One region of the Bradyrhizobium sp. SZCCHNR1017 genome, then DNA from elsewhere that is predicted to be linked to it. Evidence: predicted binding sites of a transcription regulator. Region 1 holds the regulator's gene; each other region holds the start of a gene.
The links. Region 1 encodes PhoB, which activates phosphate uptake and scavenging genes when phosphate is short. Its sites were predicted from a motif close to TGTCATNNANCTGTCAT; they were not measured.
Positions count from the first base shown of each region.

Region 2: the regulator PhoB is predicted to act here: its motif matches at 4,090-4,106, upstream of phnC (phosphonate ABC transporter ATP-binding protein).
Region 3: the regulator PhoB is predicted to act here: its motif matches at 6,726-6,742, upstream of QW863_RS00515 (DUF47 domain-containing protein).

Region 1 covers NZ_JAUHIR010000012.1:239,704-247,712, reverse strand. Annotated here, with positions in the region: gene pstC (phosphate ABC transporter permease subunit PstC) at 83-1,081, shown strand; gene pstA (phosphate ABC transporter permease PstA) at 1,085-1,966, shown strand; gene pstB (phosphate ABC transporter ATP-binding protein PstB) at 1,963-2,784, shown strand; gene phoU (phosphate signaling complex protein PhoU) at 2,815-3,531, shown strand; gene phoB (phosphate regulon transcriptional regulator PhoB) at 3,548-4,255, shown strand; gene QW863_RS26760 (trypsin-like serine protease) at 4,403-5,719, shown strand; gene QW863_RS26755 (HoxN/HupN/NixA family nickel/cobalt transporter) at 5,896-7,017, shown strand; gene QW863_RS26750 (HupU protein) at 7,033-8,009, shown strand, end outside.
Region 2 covers NZ_JAUHIR010000010.1:165,218-173,226, forward strand. Annotated here, with positions in the region: gene QW863_RS23970 (ABC transporter substrate-binding protein) at 1-170, opposite strand, end outside; gene phnE (phosphonate ABC transporter, permease protein PhnE) at 330-1,178, opposite strand; gene phnE (phosphonate ABC transporter, permease protein PhnE) at 1,175-2,059, opposite strand; gene phnD (phosphonate ABC transporter substrate-binding protein) at 2,155-3,087, opposite strand; gene phnC (phosphonate ABC transporter ATP-binding protein) at 3,167-3,976, opposite strand; gene QW863_RS23995 (DapH/DapD/GlmU-related protein) at 4,151-4,813, shown strand; gene QW863_RS24000 (alpha-D-ribose 1-methylphosphonate 5-triphosphate diphosphatase) at 4,810-5,994, shown strand; gene QW863_RS24005 (DUF1045 domain-containing protein) at 6,001-6,711, shown strand; gene QW863_RS24010 (hypothetical protein) at 6,717-7,322, opposite strand; gene QW863_RS24015 (peroxiredoxin) at 7,481-8,009, shown strand, end outside.
Region 3 covers NZ_JAUHIR010000001.1:99,208-107,216, forward strand. Annotated here, with positions in the region: gene QW863_RS00470 (histidine phosphatase family protein) at 1-453, shown strand, start outside; partial or broken gene QW863_RS00475 (helicase-related protein) at 450-802, shown strand; gene QW863_RS00480 (hypothetical protein) at 849-1,043, opposite strand; gene QW863_RS00485 (ArsC family reductase) at 1,262-1,618, shown strand; gene QW863_RS00490 (ABC transporter ATP-binding protein) at 1,894-2,649, shown strand; gene QW863_RS00495 (ABC transporter ATP-binding protein) at 2,642-3,388, shown strand; gene QW863_RS00500 (ABC transporter substrate-binding protein) at 3,504-4,727, shown strand; gene QW863_RS00505 (branched-chain amino acid ABC transporter permease) at 4,807-5,670, shown strand; gene QW863_RS00510 (branched-chain amino acid ABC transporter permease) at 5,672-6,640, shown strand; gene QW863_RS00515 (DUF47 domain-containing protein) at 6,784-7,428, shown strand; gene QW863_RS00520 (anion permease) at 7,443-8,009, shown strand, end outside.

The sequences.
Region 1 (8,009 bases):
ATCCCCCTCTCCCGGCCCTCCGGGGGAGGGGCGCTACCGGGGTTGAGGCGTGTCCAAGGAACAGGGGGCAGAATTGGCAGAGATGGCGGTTCAGACCGAAGTCAGCGATATCGCGGCTGCTGCCGGCCCCTATGACCGGGCACGCGCGCTCAGCGCCTTCAAGCTCGGCGACGTGACCTTCTATTGGATCACGCGGCTGTCCGCGATCTCCGTCCTGTTGATCCTGGGCGGCATCATCCTGTCGCTCATCGTCGGCGCATGGCCGGCCATGAGAGAATATGGCTTCGAATTCCTGTGGACGCGGCGCTGGGCGCCGTCGGCCGATCCGCCGGTGCTCGGGGCGCTCGGCCCGATCTACGGCACCTTGGTCACGTCCTTCATCGCGATGCTGATCGCCATTCCGGTCGGTCTGGGCATTGCGATCTTCCTCACCGAGCTGTGCCCGCAATGGCTGCGCCGTCCGATCGGACTTGCCATCGAGCTGCTCGCCGGCATTCCTTCGATCATCTACGGCATGTGGGGCTTCTTCGTGCTGGGGCCGTTCCTGGCCTATACGTTCCAGCCGTTCATGATCAATCTCTGCGCCGGCATCCCCGTGCTGCAGGACATCTTCGCGGGTCCGCCGTCCTATCTCAGCCTGTTCAACGCCTCGCTGATCCTGGCGATCATGGTGCTGCCGTTCATCACCTCGATCTCGGTCGACGTGTTCAAGACCGTCCCGCCGGTGCTGAAGGAAGCCGCCTACGGCGTCGGCTGCACCACCTGGGAGGTCGTGCGCAGCGTCGTCATTCCCTACACCCGTGTCGGCGTGATCGGCGGCGTCATGCTGGCGCTGGGACGTGCGCTCGGCGAAACGATGGCGGTGACCTTCATCATCGGCAACTCGTTCCGTATCTCATCCTCGATCTTCGCACCGGGCACCACGATCTCGGCCGCCATCGCCTCCGAATTCCAGGAGAGCGACGGGCTGCACCAGTCGAGCCTGATCCTGCTCGGCCTGCTGCTGTTCGTGCTCACGTTCTTCGTGCTGGCGAGCGCGCGGCTGATGCTCATGCGGCTCGAAGCCAAGGCGGGAAAATAAGCCATGTCCAGCGCTGACACGCTTACACTCGATGCGCCGGTCAATCCGATCTATGCGCGCCGGCGCCGCAGAGACATCGTGATCCGCGGCCTCTGCGTCGCCGCCGCGATGTTCGGCGTCACCTGGCTGGCGCTGATCCTGTTCACGCTGTTCTATAACGGACTCGCCGGCCTCAGCCTGCAGGTTTTTGCCGCCGACACGCCACCGCCCGGCTCCAGCGAAGGCGGCCTGCGCAACGCCATCGTCGGCTCCTTGATCATGACGATCATCGGCGTCGGCATCGGCGCGCCGCTCGGCCTGTTTGCCGGCACCTATCTCGCCGAATACGGCCGCAACGACCGCCTGACCTCTGTGATCCGCTTCATCAACGACATCCTGCTGTCGGCGCCCTCGATCATCATCGGCCTGTTCATCTACGGCGCGGTGGTGGTGCCGATGGGCGGCTTCTCGGCGCTGGCGGGCTCGCTGGCGCTGGCGGTCATCGTCATCCCCGTGGTGCTGCGCACCACCGAGGACATGCTGCTGCTGGTGCCCAATCCGCTGCGCGAGGCGGCTTCCGCGCTCGGCCTGCCGCGGTCGTTGGTGATCCGCCGCATCGCCTATCGCGCGGCGCGCTCGGGCCTCATCACCGGCGTGCTGCTGGCGACCGCCCGCGTCGCCGGCGAGACCGCGCCCTTGCTGTTCACCGCGCTGTCGAACCAGTTCTGGAGCCTCAACCTCTCCAAGACGATGGCCAATCTGCCCGTCACCATCAACAACTTCGTTCAGAGCCCTTATGCCTATTGGAAGCAGCTGGCCTGGAGCGGAGCCCTTCTGATCACTCTGGCCGTGCTCGCCCTGAACATCGGTGCACGCATTCTCGGCGCCGAGAGGAACACCAAATGACCGAACTGTCCGTCTCCGTCAGTCAGCCCAATCACGCTCTTCACGGCAAGGCGCTTCCGGATGCGCCGGCCAAGGTGACTGCGCGCAACCTGAACTTCTACTACGGCGACCATCACGCGCTGAAGAACATCAACCTGTCGCTGGGCACCAACCGCGTCACCGCGTTCATCGGCCCGTCCGGCTGCGGCAAGTCGACGCTGCTGCGCATCTTCAACCGGATGTACGATCTCTATCCGGGGCAGCGGGCGACCGGGCAGCTGATGCTCGACAACACCAACATCCTCGATCCCAAGCTCGATCTGAACCTGCTGCGTGCCCGGGTCGGCATGGTGTTCCAGAAGCCGACGCCGTTCCCGATGACAATCTACGAGAACATCGCCTTCGGCATCCGGCTCTATGAGAAGATCTCCAAGTCGGAGATGGACGACCGGGTCGAGAAGGCGCTGCGCGGCGGCGCGCTGTGGAACGAGGTCAAGGACAAGCTCAACGCCTCGGGCCTGTCGCTGTCCGGCGGCCAGCAGCAGCGGCTGTGCATCGCGCGTACCGTGGCGGTCCGGCCGGAGGTGATCCTGTTCGACGAGCCGTGCTCGGCGCTCGATCCGATCTCGACCGCCAAGGTCGAGGAGCTGATCCAGGAACTCGCCGAAAACTATACGATCGCCATCGTGACGCATAACATGCAGCAGGCGGCGCGCGTCTCCGACAAGACCGCCTTCATGTATCTCGGCGAGCTGATCGAGTTCGACGACACCAGCAAGATCTTCACCTCGCCGAGTGATCGGCGGACCCAGGATTACATCACCGGCCGGTTCGGCTGACGCCGACGACATTGTCTTCAGGAGATCATCATGGCCAGTGAACATACCGCCAAGGCGTTCGACAGCGATCTGCAGGACCTCACCCGTCTGGTATCGGAGATGGGCGGCCTCGCGGAGCGGCTGATCGTCGATTCCGTCGATGCGCTGGTGCGGCGCGACATCGCGCTCGGCCAGAAGGTGGTCGCCACCGACGCCGAGGTCGACAAGCTGCAGCGCATCATCGAGGAGCGCGCCGTTCTTACCATCGCCCGGCGACAGCCGATGGCGGTCGACCTGCGTGAGATCGTCGGCGCGATGCGCGTGGCGACCGATCTGGAGCGCATCGGCGATCTCGCCAAGAACATCGGCAAGCGCGTCGCGGCGCTGGAGAGCGACTTCCATCCGCTGAAGCTGATCCGCGGGCTCGAGCACATGACCGATCTCGTGCAGTCGCAGGTCAAGACGGTGCTGGACGCCTATGCCGCGCACGATTTGCCGGCGGCGATGACGGTGTGGAAGGGCGATGAGGAAGTCGATGCCATCTGCACCTCGCTGTTCCGCGAGCTCCTGACCTACATGATGGAGGATCCGCGCAACATCTCGTTCTGCATCCACCTGATGTTCTGCGCCAAGAATATCGAGCGCATCGGCGATCACGCGACCAACATCGCCGAGACGGTGTTCTATATGATCGAAGGCCAGCAGATCATGGACAAGCGCCCGAAGGGCGACATGACGAGCTTCGCATCGACGATCCCCGGCAACTGAGAGAGACGGTTCAGACATGGGCGCCCGAATTCTGGTGGTGGAGGACGAGGAGGCGCTGACGACGCTGCTGCGCTACAACCTCGAGGCCGAAGGCTACGAGGTCGAGACCGTGGCGCGCGGCGACGAAGCCGACACGCGCTTGAAGGAGCGTGTTCCCGATCTCGTCGTGCTCGACTGGATGCTGCCGGGCCTGTCCGGCATCGAGCTGTGCCGCCGCCTGCGGGCGCGGACCGAGACCCGGCAGTTGCCGATCATCATGCTCACCGCACGCGGCGAGGAGAGCGAGCGCGTGCGCGGCCTCGCGACCGGCGCCGACGACTACATCGTCAAGCCGTTCTCGGTGCCGGAGCTCCTGGCGCGGGTGAAAGGCCTGCTGAGGCGGGCGAGTCCGGAGCGGCTGGCGACCGTGCTGTCCTATGGCGACATCGAGCTCGACCGCGAGAAACGCCGCGTGGCGCGCTCTGGTAGGCCGATCGATCTCGGTCCGACCGAATACCGCCTGCTCGAGTTCTTCCTGGAGCATCCCGGCCGCGTGTTCAGCCGCGAGCAGCTGCTCGACAGTGTCTGGGGCCGCGACATCTACATCGACGAGCGCACCGTCGACGTCCATATCGGCCGCCTGCGCAAGCTGCTCAATCCCGGCCGCGAGCAGGACCCGATCCGCACCGTGCGCGGCGCCGGTTATGCGCTCGATGATCGCTTCGCCAAGAGCGAGCAGGTGTAAGGGGCGATCCGGCGCGTGGACGAAGCAGGTGTGAGGCGCGAGGCGGCCCGATTGAGGAGATCGCGGTCCGCTTTCCGCCACGCCGCCGCCGTCTTGATCGTGTCTGCTTCGTGGCCCGTCACGATGTTTCGGTCCCAGCGGACGCCCTTGATCAAGACCATCATCATATCTCTTGCCGTGCTGCTCGGCGGCGCGGCGGGCGCCACGGCCGCCGAGCTCGAAGACGCGGTCGCGGCGGCAGGCAACGGGCAGCATGCGGCGGCGATGCGACGGCTGCTGCCGCTGGCCGCCAAGGGCGATGCGCGGGCGCAGTTCGACGTCGGCTTCATGCACGCCTTCGGCTGGGGCCAACCGCGCAACCCCGCCGAGGCGCTGGCGTGGTACCGCAAGGCCGCCGATCAGGGGCTCGCCGTCGCGCAACACTATCTCGGCATCGCCTACGTCAATGGCGAAGGTGTTGCGAGCAATTACGGCGAAGCCGGCCGCTGGTTCAGCCGCGCCGCGGCGCAGGGCTTCGCCCAGTCGCAATACATGCTCGGCCTGATGCTGCTCGACGGCCGCGGTGTGAAACAGGACGTCGTGCAGGGCTATGCCTGGCTGGTGATGGCGGGCCGTAGCGGCGTGCGATCGGCCGGCCGCGACGTGCAGCGGGTCAAGTTGACCGAGCCGCAGCGCGTCCAGGCCCAGAGTGCCATTGCGGCCTGGCGGCCGAAGCCGGAATCGGCGGAGGCCGGCATCGCCGCTCCGCGTCCGGAGCAACTGCTCGGGCTCGACCGCCACATCGGCGAGGTCGTCGATCCCACCTCGTGGCCGGCGTCGTCGATCGGCGTCGTCACCGTCGCGCAATACTCGACCGGCGGCTGGTGCACCGGCACGCTGGTCGCGCCGCGCGTCGTGCTCACCGCGGCGCATTGCGTGTTCAACGGCGTGGCGCAGGTCAGCCCCGGCAACGTCCGCTTCCTGGCCGGCATGAACAGGGGCACGCCGGCGGCATCGTCGGTCGCCGACAAGCTGATCGTGGCGCCCGATTTCGTCCCGACCCGGCACGACAGGTGGTCGCTCGACCGCTCGCCCGCCGATTGGGCGTTGATCGTGCTGAAGGACGCGCTGCCGTCGAAGCCGGTTGAGGTCAGGGCGCTGACGCGCGAGGAATTGCAGGCTGCGACCACGGCCGGAACCATCTCCGAGATCGGCTATGGCCAGGAGCGGCGCTATTCGCCGACCGGCCAGCGCAATTGCAGCGCCGGCATGACCAAGGACGGGATGCTGCTGACGGTGCATTGCCTCGCCAATTTCGGCTATTCGGGCTCCCCCATCATGGCCGAAGTCGGCGGACAGCCGGCCGTGGTCGGCATCTTCTCGGCGTTCCACGAGGAGACCCGGCTGATGTTCGCAGCCCCCGCGAGCCAGTTCGAGGCGGTCGTGCGGCGCGAGATCACGGCACAGAGTGCCTCGATGCGGTGAGCGAAGGAGGGGCGAGAGAAGAGGATGTCCCGCCGCTGGTCATGATCTGTGCGTGACTGGATAGCGGGTTGCCAAGCAAGAGGGCAATCCGGGAAGGGCCGCCCACGTTTTCCCGCAGCTTTTGCCTGCAGCGGGGGGCTTTACCGAACTGGCCTGGCTCTTGCTATAGTCCGAGTATGACGATTGTTCAAATTGATCATCCTCGTGCCCCTCGGCTGCTGTGGTGGCGATCGCAGCCCGGCCGCAACGTTGCGCTCGTCGGCGGGCTGGTCGCCGCCAACGCGCTCGCCTGGGCCTGGGCGTTCGCGCTCTACGCCGACCGGCCCGCCATCGTCGGCACCGCGATGCTGGCCTGGCTGCTCGGACTGCGCCATGCGGTCGATGCGGATCACATCGCGGCGATCGACAACGTCGTGCGGAAGCTGGTGCAGGACGGTAGCGCCCCGCGCGCCGCCGGCCTCTATTTTGCGCTCGGCCATTCCAGCGTCGTCGTCATCGCCACCATCGTCGTGAGCCTCATCGCCGGCGCCGACCTCTTGGATGAAGAGAGCGCGATCAGGGCGATCGGCGGCGTCATCGGCACGTCGGTGTCGGCCGGCTTCCTGCTGCTGATCGCGTTGGCGAACCTCATTCTGTTCGTGAACCTCTGGCGCCGCGCCGCACAGCCGCAGTCCGAGATGGAAACCGCCGGAAGCTCTGGACGGGGCATCCTCATCCGCCTGCTGCGCCCGGTGCTCCGCCTGGTGGGACGCGCCTGGCACATGTATCCGCTCGGTTTCCTGTTCGGTCTCGGCTTCGACACTGCGAGCGAGATCGGGCTTCTCAGCCTGTCGGCAACCGAGGCAGCGCGCGGCGCGAGCCTCGCCCATGTGCTGGTGTTTCCGGCGCTGTTCGCGGCTGCGATGGCCACCGTCGACACCGCCGACAGCATGCTGATGGCGGGCGCCTATCGCTGGGCGCTGACCGATCCCGCACGCAAGCTGCGCTATAACCTCGTGATCACCGGCGCATCGGTTGCCATCGCGCTGGTGATCGGCGGCTTCGAGGCGATCACGCTGTTGGCGCCGCGGCTTGGCCTGACCGGGGGATGGACGGGGGTCGCCACCGCGCTGGGCGACGATGTCGCCAATCTCGGGATCGTCGCGATTGGCCTGTTCGGACTGATCTGGGCGGTCGCCATGCTGCTCGGTCGCAGCCAGCGCGGTTCCGAGGCTATCCCCGGGGAAGCGCTTGCCAGTGTTCATGCGGGGGCGCTAAACCCGCCGGTGATACGAAGCGGAACGCTTAAGACGGGCTAGGAGCGGGGCCTTATGATGGTCGGCTCTGAGGGAACGATCAGGATGCTATGGCTGCAGGGTGCGAGCTGCGGCGGCTGCACGATGTCGATCCTGGAAAGCGGCGCGTCCGGCTGGTTCGACGAGCTGCGCCAATCCGGCATCGATCTGGTATGGCATCCCTCCGTCAGCGAGCAGACCGGAGACGAGGTGGTGGAGCTGTTGGAGGCGATCCGCGACGGTCGCGAGCGGCTCGATCTGCTGGTGCTCGAAGGCTCGGTGGCGCGCGGACCTGGCCTGACCGGCCGCTTCAACATGCTCGCCGGCACCAACCGCTCGATCTATCACTGGCTGCTCGATCTGGCGCCGCTGGCCGACTACGTCGTTGCCGTCGGCAGTTGCGCCGCCTATGGCGGCATTCCTGCTGCCGGCATCAACCCGACCGATGCGGTCGGATTGCAGTTCGAGGGCAGCGACATCGGCGGCGCGCTCGGCGCGGGCTTCCGCTCGAAACGCGGGCTGCCGGTGATCAACGTCGCAGGCTGTGCGCCGCATCCGGGTTGGATGATGGAAAGCCTGCTGGCGCTCACCTCGGGCGATCTGTCGGCAGACGGCCTCGACGCAGTCGGCCGTCCGACCTTCATCGCCAATCACCTGGCGCATCACGGCTGCTCGCGCAACGAGTTCTACGAGTTCAAGGCGAGCGCGGAGACGATGTCGGAGCGCGGCTGCCTGATGGAGCATCTCGGCTGCCGCGCGACGCAAGCGGTCGGCGACTGCAATCAGCGCTCGTGGAACGGCGGCGGCTCCTGCACCAAGGGCGGCTACGCCTGCATCGCCTGCACCTCGCCGGGCTTCGAGAGCGCGCAGAACTATCTGCAGACGGCCAAGCTCGCCGGCATTCCCGTGGGGCTTCCGACCGACATGCCCAAGGCCTGGTTCGTCGCGCTCGCAGCGCTGTCGAAATCGGCCACGCCGCGTCGCGTCCGAGTCAATGCGACGGCGGATCATGTCGT
Region 2 (8,009 bases), on a different contig from region 1:
TCGTGTGGAATGTCGTAGCCGAGATCGGTCTTGATCGCCTTGAGCATCGAGGCCCAGTCGGCCCATTCCGGCGGGCAGTTGTAGCAGATGACGTCCGCGGCTTTGGCCGGCTGCCATGATGCGGCAACACATAGCGCGAGCAGCGCGAGAACGAGGCGAGTGAGCTTCATGAAGACGGACTCCGTATGTCCTGGCATGGCAGCCAGTTCCGGAGCTTCCCCTAAAGGCGGCACGTGAAGGATTTGCGACAGTCGGTGCAGCACACACAGCCGGCACTGCATCCTGATCGTTCGTAGGCGAACGATCGCAACCTTCGGATGCCGCGCTGTTCAAGCAATGGCGCGGCGGCCGATGATCGCAAAGCGCAGCTTGCCTGAGATCCAGTCGATCACAGCCACCGCAACGAGGATCATCAGGATCAGGAACGACACCTTCTGCCATTCCAGCACGCGGATCTGCTCCGCCAGCTGCAGCCCGATGCCTCCCGCGCCGACGATGCCGATGATCGTCGCCGAGCGCGTGTTGGATTCGATGAAGTAGAGCACCTGGCCGGCAATCACGGGAAGAACCTGCGGCAGAAGGCCGAAGCGGATCTCATGCAGCGGGCTGCCGCCGGCAGCGCGAACGCCCTCGACCTGCCGCCGGTCGGCGCTCTCCATCGCCTCCGAGAACAGCTTGCCGAGCGCTCCGAAATCCGAGACCGCAATCGCCAGCACTCCGGCGAACGGCCCGAGGCCGACGACATTGATCCAGACCAGCGCCCAGATCAGTGTGTCGACGCCACGAATGGTGTCGAACAGGCGACGCACCGGAAAACGGAAGATCGCCGACGGGATGATATTCCTGGCTGCAAGCAGGCTGACCGGAAGAGCGAACACGGCCGCCAAGGTGGTGCCGAGCACCGCGATCGAGAGCGTCTCGCCGAGCGCCTTGAGATAAATCGGAAGCGATGAGCCGGGATCCGGCGGCAGCATCATCCGCGCGATCCAGCCGAGCTGGCCGAGGCCGGACAGCATCCGCGACGGCGAGAAGTCGAGATCGACCAGACCGAAGACGAAGATCGCCACGGCCAACGCCAGCACGAGCGGCGTTGCAAGGCGTGCGGACAGCGGCCGATTGAAGATCTGCGGATAGCGCTCGGCGAGCTGCTTCGGGTCGGGTGAGCCGGAGATACTCATGTGCGGGCCTCCGAGCCGAACAGGCGGCCGCGCAGCCAGCCGGTACCGATGTCGATCAGGAACACGGTGACCACGATCATGACAAGAATGGCGCTGACGTCGGAATAGTAGAACTTGCGGATCGCGACCACGAGCTCCTGGCCGATGCCGCCGGCACCGACGAAGCCCATCACGGACGCCTCGCGCACGTTGATCTCGAACCGCAGCAGCGTGTAGCTGGAGAAGCCGGCGATGACCTGGGGCAGCACGGCAAAGCGCATGCAGGACAGCCAGCTCGCGCCGGTGGCGCGCACGCCCTCGACCGGCTTCATGTCGGCGTTTTCGACGACCTCGGAGAACAGCTTGCCGAGCGCACCGCTCGAATGAAGGGCGATGGCGAGGACGCCCGGGATCGGCCCAAGCCCGAAAGCAATGACGAAGATCAGGGCGAACACGACGCTCGGAACGGTGCGGGCGAATTCCAGGAGCCGGCGCACCGTGAAGCGGATCCACGGCGCGGGCGAGGTGTTCTCGGCGGCGAAGAAGTTGAGACCGAATGCGACGAGCATTCCGGCCATCGTGCCGACGTAGCTGATCAGCAGCGTCTCTGCCAGAAGCTTGATCCACTTCTTGAAGCCCCAGAACCATTCGGGCAGATTGGTCCAGACCCGCTGCCCGTCGTCGAGCGTGAAGATGCGATCGAAGTAGCTGATGAAGTTGCCGAAGTAGGTATAGAACGTCCGCGGATTGACCTCGGCACCGATGGCCGCGGCGAAGAGCACCGCCAGGAATACCATGGCGGACAGGGCAAGACGCAATCGACGGCGCGAAACGGCCCGCCGATAGGTCTCGTTCAGAGCCGCAAGCTGCTGGCTCGGAAGGATCGAAACGGCAACAGCCATCGGCTTCGTGCTGCTCTTGGTTCGGACGTGCGAGGGATTCTTCAACGGACGAGCCGGGCCCCACGAGACCCGGCTCACCATCGATGGATCGTCGATCAGGACGCCTTCTTGCGCAGGCTGTCGACGAATTTGATCAGGTCGATCGTGCCATCCCAGTCCTTCGTCGTGGCAGGGTGGAAGCCCTTCTTCTGGCCGTCGGAGAGACGGTCGAAGGCGGCCTTGTCCTTGATCGGCGCATCGAAGAAGGCCTTGGCGATCGCCGATTTCAGATCGTCCGGCAGGTCCGTGTTGTAGGCGTAGGGGCCGTTGATGATCGGCGCCGACTTGTGAATGATGCGGAAGTCGTCCTTCTTCATCGGCGAACCGTCAGCGTTCTTCAGCATGCCCTTGGTCAGCATCTGGGCCAACGTCGAATCGTTGTCGCTCGTCCATTGGTTGGCCGCGATGTCGACAGTCCCCTGCGAAAGGGCCAGCACCGCGTTCTCGTGGCTGCCGGTGAAGACAACCTTGCCAAAATACGTCTCGGCGTCGGTCACGCCCATCTTGTTGAGCTCGAAGCGGGGCACGTTGTTGCCCGACGTTGAGTTCGGATCGACGAGGCCGAAATTCTTGCCCTTGAGGTCTTCGACCTTCCGGTACGGGCTGCTCGCCTTGACGAAGAACACCGAATAGTAGCCGGTGCTGCCGTCGGAGTTGATGTCGTTGGCGAAGGCATCGGTCTTGACCCCGGTGAGCCGGGCGCGGGCAAACGACGCCGAGCCATAGCTCGCGATGTGGATGTTGCCGGCGCGCTGGCCTTCGATCACGGCCGCATAATCGTTGGCGATACGCAGCGTCACCTTCACGCCCAGCTCTTTCGAGAGATAGTTCACGAAAGGCGTCCAGCGCTCGGTGACACCCGAGGCGTTCTCTGCCGGGACCACGGCGAAGGTCAGCTCAGGATACTTCGCCTTCCAGTCCTCGGCTGACGCCGAGGCCGTGAAAGCCAGCGCAGCGACGCCCGCCAGAACGATGCGACGATTGATCATAACATGCCCTCTTGTTGCAGTAAGTAACAGGTCTCGCCCCCGCGCCATGCGGAAGCTCGAGCTTGCAGAAATCCGCGTCTCAGGCCACGGCCGCTTCGCCAAGTACCGGCACCGTTGCCGCCGGTGCCGGATGGATCGAACCCATCACCTCGTCCGCCTCGAGATCGTAGAGTTCACGTGCGATCTGCGCCGTCAGCGCCGACGGCACGTCGTCGAACACGATCCGTCCGGTCGCCATGCCGATCAGGCGATCGCAATAGCTGCGCGCCAGATCGAGCGAATGCAGATTGCAGACGACGGTGATGCCGAAATGCTTGTTGATGCGCAGCAACGCGTCCATCACGATCTTGGTGTTACGGGGATCGAGCGAGGCGATCGGCTCGTCTGCGAGAATGATCTCGGGGTTCTGCACCATCGCGCGCGCGATCGCGACGCGCTGCTGCTGCCCGCCCGAGAGCTGATCGGCGCGCTGCGCGGCGAGGGAGGCCATGTCGAACTGTTCGAGCGCGGACAGCGCCATGGCGACATCCTCCGCTGGCCAGAGCAGCGCCAGCGAGCGCCACGACGGGATTTCGGCCAGTCGCCCCATCAGCACGTTCGTCAGCACGTCCAATCGGCCGACCAGATTGAACTGCTGGAAGATCATCGCCGAGCGCGCGCGCCACTGCCGCAGGTCACGGCCGCGCAGCGCCGTCACGTCGAGATCCTTGAAGAGGACGCGCCCGCCACTCACCGGGCTCAGACGATTGATGGACCGCAGCAGGGTCGACTTGCCGGCGCCGGAACGCCCGATCACGCCGACGAAGCTGCCCGGTGCAACAGAGAAGGATGCATTGTCGACTGCGGCTTTCATGCCAAAACGGCACGTCAGGCCATCCACCACCAGCATTGAATTCTCCAGACGCCTCGCTTTGGCCTATCGCTAGCGTCTGGATTCTACAGTTATGTGACAGGGACACTGCGGCGCCACGTCCGTCCACATGCCGGTCACAGTCATGCAGATGTCACGCCTCTGTCATAGGGGAGATCCAACACCCTCACAGGCGTAGAGACAGGACGCGAGATGGCCGGCAAGTCGCTTTCGATTGAACCTACCGTTGATCCCTCGGCCAAGCTCCAGGACGTGACGCTCGGCGCCTATTGCGAGATAGGCGCCCGCACCATCCTGCAGGAGGTGACGATGGGCGACTACTCCTACGTGGTCAACGATTCCCAGATCACCTACACGACGATCGGGAAGTTCTGCTCGATCGCGGCGATGACCCGGATCAATCCGGGCAACCACCCGATGCAGCGGGCGACGCAGGCCCATTTCACCTATCGCGCCAGCGCCTATTTTCCAGGAGAGCCGGACGATACGGAGTTCTTCGCCTGGCGGAGAGAGCATCATGTCCAGATCGGACACGATGTCTGGATCGGCCATGGCGCGATCGTGCTGCCGGGCCGCAACATCGGCACCGGCGCGGTTGTGGCGGCTGGCGCCATCGTTACCAAGGACGTTCCGGCCTATACCGTCGTCGCCGGCAATCCGGCGCGCCCGATCAAGCGCCGGTTTCCGCACGAGGTCGAGCAGCGGCTGCTGGATCTGGCGTGGTGGGATTGGAATCACGAGGCGCTGAGCGCGGCGCTGCCGGATTTCCGCAAGCTCGCGATCACCGCGTTTCTCGACAAATACGAGGCTGCCCTCGACGCACGCGTCGCGGTGCGGCAGAGTGCCGCCCCATGACCGATATCTCCATCTCGCGGGGCCGCTGCCTCGTCGATACTGACCTCGTCGACACCTCCTTGATCATATCCGGCGGCATCGTCGCCGGCGTCGGGACACCGGGACGCCGGTCGGGTCTCGAACTCGATGCGGAGGGACTCACCGTGCTCCCCGGCATCGTCGACATTCACGGCGATGCGTTCGAGCGCCAGATGATGCCGCGCGCCGGGGTCGATTTCCCGACTGACGTTGCGCTGATCGACAGCGACCGCCAGGCCATCAGCAATGGCATCACCACGGTCTTTCACGCGACGACCTGGTCGTGGGAGCCGGGCCTGCGCAGCGCCGACAATGCGCGGCGCCTGCTCGAATCGATCGAAGCGCTGCGCCCGCGGCTCGCAGCCGACACGCGCTTCCATCTGCGCCACGAGACCTTCAATCTCGACGACGAGGAGGAGATCGGGTGGTGGCTCGCTGACCGGCGCGTCGACCTGTTCGCCTTCAACGACCACATGGATTCGACGGTGGCGAGTCTGGACAAGCCGCACAAGCGCCAGCGCATGGTCGACCGCACCGGCCTGCCCGGCGCGGAGTTCGACCAGTTGGTCGCGCGCATCGCCTCTCGCGCCGATGCCGTTCCGGCCTCGATCGCGCGGCTGGCCGAGATCGCTCGCAAGGCTGGTGTCCGTATGCTGTCGCACGACGACGACAGCCCGGCCATGCGCAAGGCGTTTCGCAGCCAGGGCGTGACCATCGCAGAGTTTCCGGTCAACGAGGAGACTGCGCGCGAGGCCGCCCAGGGCGGCGACGCCATCGTATTCGGCGCGCCCAACGTCGTCCGTGGCGGCAGCCATACCGGGTGGACGAGGGCCAGCGACATGATCGCCAAGGGCCTCTGCTCGGTGCTGGCCTCCGACTACTACTATCCCGCACCGTTGCTGGCAGCGTACCGGCTCGCGACCGAGGGCGTTCTCCCGCTGGCGCGCGCCTGGGATCTGATCTCGGGCGGCCCTGCACGCGCAGCCGGGCTGGCGGACCGCGGCACGCTCGCTGAGGGCCGCCGCGCCGATATCATTCTGGTCGACGACCGCGTGCCGTTGCGCCCCCATGTCGTCGCCGTGATCGCGTCCGGCCGGCTGGTCTATCTCACCGAGACAGACCGGCTGAACGCCCGGCCGGCGCGTGCCATAGCGGCGGAGTAGCGAACCATGGCCAAATTTCCGCGCTATGCGATCTACTATGCTCCACCAGCCACAGCCGACCTGGCGGAATTCGGCGCGAGCCTGCTCGGATACGACGCGTGGAGCGGCGATGACCGCAGCTTTCCGAGCGAGATCGTCCGCGCGCTTCCAGACTGGGCTGAGCTGACCGCAGACCCGCGCAAATACGGCTTTCACGCGACCTTGAAGGCTCCGTTCGAGCTGTCCGATGCGGAGAACGAAGCCGCGCTCCGCAGCGCCTGTGCCGCGTTCGCGGCCACGCCGCGAGCCGTCCCGGCCATCCGTCCGATCGTGGACGCAATCAGCGGCTTCATCGCGATGATCCCCGGCGAGCCGTCGCCGGCGCTGCAACAGCTCGCGGCCGATTGTGTCCAGGCCTTTGAGCCATTTCGCGCTCCGATGACGGCTGACGACCGCGCTCGGCGCAAGCCGGATCTGCTGACACCACGGCAGCGCGATCATCTCGATCGTTGGGGTTATCCCTATGTCATGGAGGACTTCCGCTTCCACATGACGCTGACCTGCCGGCTGTCCGACGAACGGCGCCGGCCGATCCTGATGATGCTGCAGGAGAGATTCGCGGCACTGTCACTGACAGAGCTTCGGATCGACAGGATTGTGCTGTTCCGCCAGGCCAAGGCCCACGAACGTTTCCGCATCATCGGAGACTGGCCGCTCACGGCCGTCCAGGGGGGATAGCGGCGTCAGCTCGGCATGGCTGCATAGTGCGGCGGCGCCTCGCGGCCGAAGACCAGAGTGGCGGCGAGATGTCGGCGCGCTCCCGCGGCAGGGCTCCCCATCCTGCCGCGAGCGCGGCTGAGGTCGCGAGAAATCGTCGATCGATCGACAGGCTCGCGCTTGCATTTGGTGCCGAGACGGTTTCGCTCATGGTGATGAACTCCTCCCAGGCCGATGAAAATCTGCGAGGAGACTATGGTCGGGTCATCGCGCAGCAAGGCGAAATAACAGACGCGATCTGCCGAAAAGCTGACAACACTGTGCGCCGCGCGACACCTTGCACCGTGCCGCGCCGTGATCTGCCGACGGCTTGTCGCCTTGATGCCGCTTAGCGAATCGCCGTGGTCAAACGTGCATCGCGACGAAGGCGATAATGTCAATTTTGCCACTTCGGCCGCACAAAGAAATTGCACGTCGGGCGTCGTCGAGACCGTCAACACGACTTCGCATGGCGCTTCGACCAAGCGGGATATCAACCTCCTTTTGCCGTGGCGACGACGCGCGCGCTCCGGCTGTCGTCGCTCGATGTCCGATCGCAATGTCACGAAGCCGACGCTCCAAGCCAGCTCCATCCAAAAGCTCCCCATCGCCACGGCCTCGCACTCGCAGCATGTTGCCGCCACGTGTCGGGTTTTCGACAATCCACTGATACTAAAAACGAATGGCATATCGCTTGCAATGCACAATGCGTCTCGCTATTGCAGCGCAATAATTTTCTTGGAGTGCCCCAATGCTCGGAATCGGAAGCAAGCTGCCATCGTTTGAAATCGTCGGCGTGAAACCCGGCTTTCATCTTCAGGAGGAGAAGGGCGAGAGCGCCTTCGAGACCCTGACCGAGACCAGCTTCCCTGGAAAGTGGAAGATCATCTTCTTCTATCCGAAGGATTTCACCTTCGTCTGCCCGACCGAGATCGCCGAGTTCGCGCGCCTGGCGAAGGACTTCGCGGACCGCGATGCCGTCGTGCTCGGCGGCTCGACCGACAACGAGTTCTGCAAGCTCGCCTGGCGCCGCGACCACAAGGATCTGCACAAGCTGCCGATCTGGCAATTCGCCGACACCAAGGGCGCATTGGTCGACGGCCTCGGCGTCCGCTCGCCCGACGGTGTCGCCTACCGCTACACCTTCATCGTCGATCCCGACAACACCATCCAGCACGTCTATGCGACCAACCTGAATGTCGGCCGCGCTCCGAAGGATACGCTGCGCGTCCTCGACGCGCTGCAGACCGACGAGCTCTGCCCGTGCAACCGCGAAGTCG
Region 3 (8,009 bases), on a different contig from region 1:
GCGCTGTTCGGCAGCGGACTGGGCGGCACGGATTACCCGACACCGCAGGCGGTCTATGCCGCCGATCCCGACAGCGCCGAGGACGGCTCCGACCCGAGCCGCCGGCCCTATGAGACGGTGCTCGATTTGGCTGCGCGCGTCGGCCTCGACAAGCCGAACACGTCCTTTGCGAAGGGGCAGGAGGCGGCGCTGGTCGAAGCCCTGCTACCGCTGTCCGGCACCGTCCTGGTGGCGTGGGAGCACAAGGCGATCATCTCCGACATCCTGCCGCGGCTGCCGGTGAGCAATGAAAGCCAGTTACCGACCCACTGGTCCGGCAAACGCTTCGATGTCGTGCTGCGGTTCGATCGCGCCGACGGCGGGGCGGAATTCACGTTCGGCGAACTCTATCCCTGCCTGATGCCGGGGGATTCCGACAAGCCGCTGAAGAGCGATCCGATGGACGGGGGCTGACAGGCGATATGCGCGATCGCAAGCGTGCGATCACGGCGTTCCAGAAGGGCGACAGCCCGGCATTCCTGACCAGCCTCAAGGCCGGCGGCGTCGGGCTGAACCTGAAGGCGGCCGACACCGTCATCATCTACGACCCCTGGTGGAATCCGCAGTGGAGGCGCAGGCGAACGATCGAGCCCACCGCATCGGCCAGGACAAGACGGTCTTCGTCCATCGGCTGGTCACCGCCGGGACGATCGAGGAGAAGATCGGTGAGCGCAAGCCGGCGCTGGCGATTCACTGTTCGATCGCGAGGGGCAATGTCGGCAAGGCGCTGACGGAGGAGGATATCGCCGCGCTGCTGTCCTGACGGCGTGTGGAGAAGCGTTGCGCGTGGCATCCGTTATTCTGTGCGGTCACGCCAGTGCAATGCGCTCGCGCGTCTCCTCGACCCAGGCATGGGCGGCGAACCATTCATGGTAGATGCGGCAGTGCGGGCAGTAGGCGCGCGAGAAGAACACGGGCATGCGCTGAAAGCGCGCGGCGTCCATTTCCATCCCTGTCTCGATGCTGCGGCCGGTCTGCGGACAACGGACCATGATCTTGCCCATTCGCGGTCTCCTGTTCGTGGGCCAGATACGCCGGGGATGCGAAGAAAATGTAATGCTCAGCCGACAGTTTCGTGGCAAAGGTCGGAGTGAATTCCGACCGCGGAACGCGCGGCGTCGCTGCATCAAAAGCGGGTGAATCCCGCTGCAAAATGCACGGCCGATTGTCGCAACGCGGGACATCCGCCGCGGTCGGACACGATTGTTTGAGGACGCGTGGCATGAGCATCACGATCTACGGAATCAAGAACTGCGACACGATGAAGAAGGCGCGCGCCTGGCTCGACGATCACGGCGTCGCTTACGAATTCCACGACTACAAGACCGCCGGAATCGACAAGGCTAAACTCAAGGCATGGAGCGACGAGCTCGGCTGGGAGGTGCTGCTCAATCGCGCCGGGACGACGTTCAAGAAGTTGCCCGACGCGGACAAGAACGGACTCACCGAGAGCAAGGCGATCGCGCTCATGCTGGCGCAGCCTTCGATGATCAAACGCCCGGTGCTCGATCTCGGCGGCCGCCGCGTGGTGGGCTTCAAGCCGGATCTCTACGCAAAGGACGTGAAGGCTGCGAAGTAGTTGGAGCCGCGATCGCCGCGCGCGTGCAGGAAAATGCCGGTGGTATGATTTTCTATGTCAGCGGGAAATACCGGCCGATTTCAACGCAAGGTCCGCCGGCCGCCTTGCGACGTCGTTGCCCAGCTTTCCGCCTTGCCTAACTCCCTCGATTGACGGCATATTCCGGCGCGAAGCGGTCGCGGGTGGCGACGAGGAATCGTCCAGCCGTCCGGCAGAGCCGCCGTACAGGAAGAAGCGAGGGCCAGGCGCTGACGGCGCCGGCTTGGGGGGAATCTTTGGCTGACGAGTTCATTCTCGAGACCCACGGATTGACGAAGGAATTCGCGGGATTTTTTGCCGTTCGCGATGTTTCGCTCAAGATCCGCCGGGGCACCATTCACGCGCTGATCGGCCCGAACGGGGCCGGCAAGACCACGTGCTTCAACCTGCTGACGAAGTTCCTGACGCCGTCGGCCGGCAAGATTCTCTATAAGGGTCAGGATATTACGGCGACCGCGCCGGCCGACGTGGCACGGCTCGGCCTGGTCCGCTCGTTCCAGATCTCGGCGGTGTTTCCGCATATGACGGCGCTGGAGAACGTCCGCGTCGCCCTGCAGCGCCAGCATGGCTCGTCGTTCGATTTCTGGCGCTCCAAGAGCGTTCTGAACCGCTTCAACAGCCGGGCGCTCGAGCTGCTCGACGACGTCGGCCTCAGCGAGTTCGCCAATATTCCGGCAGTCGAAATGCCCTATGGGCGCAAGCGCGCGCTGGAGATCGCGACCACGCTGGCGCTCGATCCGGAGATGATGCTGCTGGACGAGCCGATGGCCGGCATGGGCCACGAGGACATCGACAAGATCGCCGCGCTGATCAAGCGCATCTCCGCCAAATACACGATCCTGATGGTCGAGCATAATCTCAGCGTCGTCGCCAACCTCTCCGACACCATCACCGTGCTGACGCGCGGGCAGGTGCTGACGGAAGGGCCGTATTCTGAGCTCTCCAAGGATGAGCGCGTCAAGGAAGCCTATCTGGGAGCCGGACATGCCTGAGGTGATGACGGCCACGAAGCCAGGGCAGGCGGCTGCGACCAGCACCATTCTCGACGTCAACAACCTCGAGAGCTGGTACGGCGAGTCCCACATTCTCCACGGCATGAACTTCAACGTGAATGCCGGCGAGGTCGTCACCCTGCTCGGGCGCAACGGCGCCGGCAAGACCACGACCCTGAAATCGATCATGGGGATCATCGGCAAGCGCACCGGCTCGGTTCAGTTCAACGGCCAGCAGCTGATCCGCATGACCTCCGACAAGATCGCGCGGCTCGGCATCGCGCTGTGCCCGGAGGAGCGCGGCATCTTCGCGAGCCTCGATGTCCGCGAGAACCTGCTGCTGCCGCCGGTTGTGCGGCCGGGCGGCCTGACGCTCGACCAGATCTTCGAGCTGTTTCCGAATCTGAAGGAGCGGCTGAAGAGCCAGGGCACCAAGCTTTCCGGCGGCGAGCAGCAGATGCTGGCGATCGCGCGCATCCTGCGCACCGGTGCCAGCTTCCTGATGCTGGACGAGCCGACCGAGGGTCTCGCGCCCGTCATCATCCAGCAGATCGGCCACACCATCGCGCGGCTGAAGAAGGAAGGCTTCACGATTCTCCTCGTCGAGCAGAACTTCCGTTTCGCCTCGACGGTCGCTGATCGCTACTACGTCGTCGAGCACGGCAAGGTCATCGACGGCTTCGCCAATGCCGATCTGTCGGCCAACATGGACAAGCTGCATACTTATCTCGGCGTCTGACCAGCGCCAGCGGCGCTGACCTGGCAGTTCCTTCCGCGGTTTTCTCGCGGTTTTCTTGGTAGAATCTCTTGGCAGTTCTCTTGGCAGTTTTCTTGGAAAGTTCTGGAAGTTGGAAATGAAGAGCAAATTCATCGCGTCGCTGCTGCTGGGAACGGCACTCACTCTCGCCGCTGGCAGCGTCGCTTCGGCCGGCGACAAGACCGTCAAGATCGGCGCGCTGTCCGATCAGTCGGGTCTTTATGCCGATCTCGGCGGTCCCGGCTCGACACTCGCAGCGCAGATGGCGATCGAGGATTCCGGCCTCACCGCGAAGGGCTGGAAGATCGACGTCATCTCCGGCGATCACCAGAACAAGCCGGATATTGGCACCTCGATCGCGCGCCAGTGGTTCGACGTCGACAAGGTCGACGTCATCGTCGACGTGCCGAACTCGGGCGTGGCGCTGGCGGTGAACAACGTCGTCAAGGAAAAGAACGGCGTCTACATCAATTCGGGCGCTGCGACCTCGGATCTCACCAACGCGCAGTGCTCGCCCAACACGGTGCACTGGACCTACGACACCTACATGCTCGCGCACACCACCGGCCAGGCGCTGGTCAAGGCGGGCGGCTCGACCTGGTTCTTCCTGACGGCAGACTACGCCTTCGGCGCCGCGCTGGAGCGCGACACCACGGCGGTCGTGACCGCCAATGGCGGCAAGGTGATCGGCGGCGTCAAGCATCCGCTCAACACCTCCGACTTCTCCTCCTTCCTGCTGCAGGCGCAGTCGTCGAACGCCAAGGTCATCGGCCTCGCCAATGCCGGCGGCGATACCACCAATACGATCAAGCAGGCGGCTGAGTTCGGCATCAATAAGGGCGGCCAGAAGCTTGCCGCGCTGCTGTTGTTCCTGACCGACGTCAAGTCGATCGGGCTCGACATCGCGCAGGGCCTCAACTTCACCGAGACCTTCTACTGGGACATGAACGACCAGACCCGCGTCTTCTCCGAGCGCTTCGCCAAGCGCATGAAGAACGGCGCGCCGCCGACCATGGTGCAGGCGGGCGTCTATGCCGGCTTGATGCATTACTTCAAGGCGCTGGAGGCGCTCGGCGAGAACCCGCATGACGGCGTCAAGATCGTCGACAAGATGAAGTCGATCCCGACCGACGATGCGCTGTTCGGCAAGGGCGAGATCCAGCCGAACGGCCGCACCATCCACACCGCCTATCTGTTCGAGGTCAAGAAGCCCTCGGAGTCCAAGGGCCCGTGGGATCTCTACAAGCTGGTCGGCTCGGTACCGGGCGACCAGGCCTTCACGCCGCTCGACAAGAGCGCGTGCGCCTTGTTGAAGAAATGAACCGCTGTGGCTCCGGCGGCTGAACGTCGCCGGGGCCGCCATCTTCTGGGAAACGCCGAGAGAAAACAGAAACAAGACGATGCAGGCCCTCTACGCACAGCTCCTGGTCGGACTGATCAACGGCTCGTTCTACGCGCTGCTCAGTCTCGGGCTTGCCGTCATCTTCGGCATGCTCAACATCATCAATTTCGCCCATGGCGCGCTCTACATGATGGGCGCGTTCTGCGCCTATTTCCTGCTGAACCTCGGCGGCATCAATTATTGGTGGGCGCTGCTGCTGGCGCCGATCATCGTCGGCATCTTCGGCATGGTCCTCGAGCGCACCATGCTGCAATGGATTGCCGGGCTCGACCATCTCTACGGACTGCTGCTGACGTTCGGACTGGCGCTGATCATCCAGGGCGTGTTCCAGAACTTCTTCGGCTCGTCCGGCCTGCCTTATGCGATCCCGGATCAGCTCCGCGGCGGCATGAACCTCGGCTTCATGTATCTGCCGGTCTATCGCGGCTGGGTCGTCATATTCTCCCTGGTCGTCTGTCTGGCGACCTGGTTCCTGATCGAGCGGACCCGGCTCGGCGCCTACCTGCGCGCGGCCACCGAGAATCCGACATTGGTGCGGGCGTTCGGCATCAACGTGCCGCGCATGATCACGCTGACCTACGGCCTCGGCGTCGGGCTCGCGGCGCTGGCCGGCGTGTTGTCGGCGCCGATCAACCAGGTGCGGCCGCTGATGGGCGAGCACATCATCATCGTGGTGTTCGCGGTGGTCGTGATCGGCGGCATGGGTTCGATCATGGGCTCGATCATCACCGGCTTCCTGCTCGGCGTGATTGAGGGACTGACCAAATATTTCTATCCCGAGGCTTCCAACACCGTGGTCTTCGTTCTGATGGTCCTGGTGCTGCTGGTGAAGCCGACGGGTCTGACCGGACGAGCGGCCTGACATGACATCCATCACCGACGCAACCCTGCCGATCACCCCGCGCGCGATGCGCGATGAGATGATCGTGTTCGTCATCATGACAGCGCTGCTGGCGATCGTGCCGTGGACCGGGCTGTACCCGTTCTTCGTCATGCAGGCGCTGTGCTTCGCGCTGCTGGCCTGCGCCTTCAACCTCCTGATCGGCTATGGCGGCCTGCTGTCGTTCGGCCATGCGATGTTCCTGGGAACGGCCGGCTATTGCAGTGCCCACGCGCTGAAGGTGTGGGGGCTGCCGCCCGAGCTCGGCATCCTGACGGGCGTCGCCGGATCGTTCGTCCTGTCGGTGATCACCGGCTACATCTCGATCCGACGCCAGGGCATCTATTTCGCGATGATCACCCTGGCGCTGTCGCAACTCCTGTACTTCATCTATCTGCAGGCGCCGTTCACCCATGGCGAGGACGGCATCCAGGGCATTCCGCAGGGCCGGATGTTCGGCATCCTCGACCTGTCCAAGCCGACGGTGCTCTATTACGTCGTGCTGGTCGGCTTCCTCGCCGGCTTCCTGCTGATCTTCCGCACCATCAACTCGCCGTTCGGCGAGGTGCTGAAATCGATCCGTGAGAACGAGCAGCGCGCGATCTCGCTGGGCTACAAGACCGACCATTACAAGCTGCTCGCCTTCATCCTGTCGGGGACGCTGGCGGGCCTCGCCGGTGCGCTGAAGGTGTTCGTCGCCCAGAATGCCTCGCTGACCGACGTCGAGGTCGGGATGTCCGGCCAGATCGTGCTCATGACCCTGGTCGGTGGGCTCGGCACCGTGTTCGGCCCCGTCGTCGGCGCGTTCGTGATCGTCGGCATGCAGCAATATCTGTCCGGGTTCGGCCAGTGGGTGACGGTGATCCAGGGCGTGATCTTCGTCGCCTGCGTGCTCACCTTCCGCCGCGGCGTCGTCGGGGAAATCGCCCATCTGTTCAAGCGATCCCTCTAAGTCATTGATCTGAAAAGAGATCATCGGAAGGGCAGAAAGCGGTGGATGATCCGGCCACCGCTTCTGCTGGTGCGCGATCCGGAGTATGACAGTTCTGTGACGGGCCGGCCCTGGCCCGTTTCGGAATGGATGGATCTCGTCCCATGCTGCACTGGTTTCGCGCCGTCCTCCCGCGGGAGGAGCGGTTTTTCGATTTGTTCGCCCGCCACAACAAGGTGGTGATTCAAGGCGCCCATGCGCTGCAGGACATGCTGCAGGGCGGCGACGACATCCTCAGGCATTGCCAGCGCGTCAGCCAGCTCGAGAACGAGGCCGACAACATCACCCGCGAAGTGCTGACCGCTGTCCGCCGCACTTTCATCACCCCATTCGACCGCGGCGACATCAAGAACCTGATCACCTCGATGGACGACGCCATCGACCAGATGCAGCAGACCGCCAAGGCCGTGGTGCTGTTCGAGGTCAAGGAGTTCGAGCCGACCATGCGCGAGATGGGCACCTTGCTGGTCGACTGCGCCAACCTGATCGGAAAGGCGTTGCCGCTGTTGCAGGCGATCGGTCAGAACGTGCCGATGATCACCGCGATCACCGAGGAGATGACCAAGCTCGAGGGACGGGTCGACGATCTCCACGACATCGGGCTGAAGGAGCTGTTCCTCAAGCACCGCAACGCCAACACGATGGATTTCATCGTCGGCGCCGAGATCTATGACCATCTGGAGAAGGTCGCCGACCGCTTCGACGACGTCGCCAACGAGATCAATTCGATCATGATCGAACAGGTCTAGGGTAGGGCCGCGCCGTGGACGCTCAACTCGGCCTTCCGATCCTGGTCGGCCTCATCGCCGTCGCACTCGCCTTCGATTTCCTCAACGGCCTGCACGACGCCGCCAACTCGATCGCGACCATCGTTTCGACCCGCGTGCTGCGGCCGCAATATGCGGTGTTCTGGGCCGCATTCTTCAACTTCGTGGCGTTCGGCGTGTTCGGCCTCCACGTCGCCCAGACCATCGGCACCGGCATCATCGATCCCGCGATCGTCGACGCGCAGGTGATCTTCGCTGCGCTGGTCGGCGCCATCGTCTGGAACCTGGTCACCTGGGCGGCCGGCATTCCGTCGTCGAGCTCGCATGCGCTGATCGGCGGGCTGGTCGGGGCAGGGGTCGCCAAGGCCGGCATCTCGGCCACCGTGTGGAGCGGCCTGTCCAAGACCGTGCTGGCGATCGTGCTGTCGCCGCTGGTCGGGCTGGTGCTGGCGATGATCCTGGTCGCGATCGTGTCCTGGGCCTCGGTGCGCTCGACGCCGTTCGCGGTCGACCGCGCCTTCCGCATCCTGCAATTCGCTTCGGCCTCGCTCTATTCGCTCGGC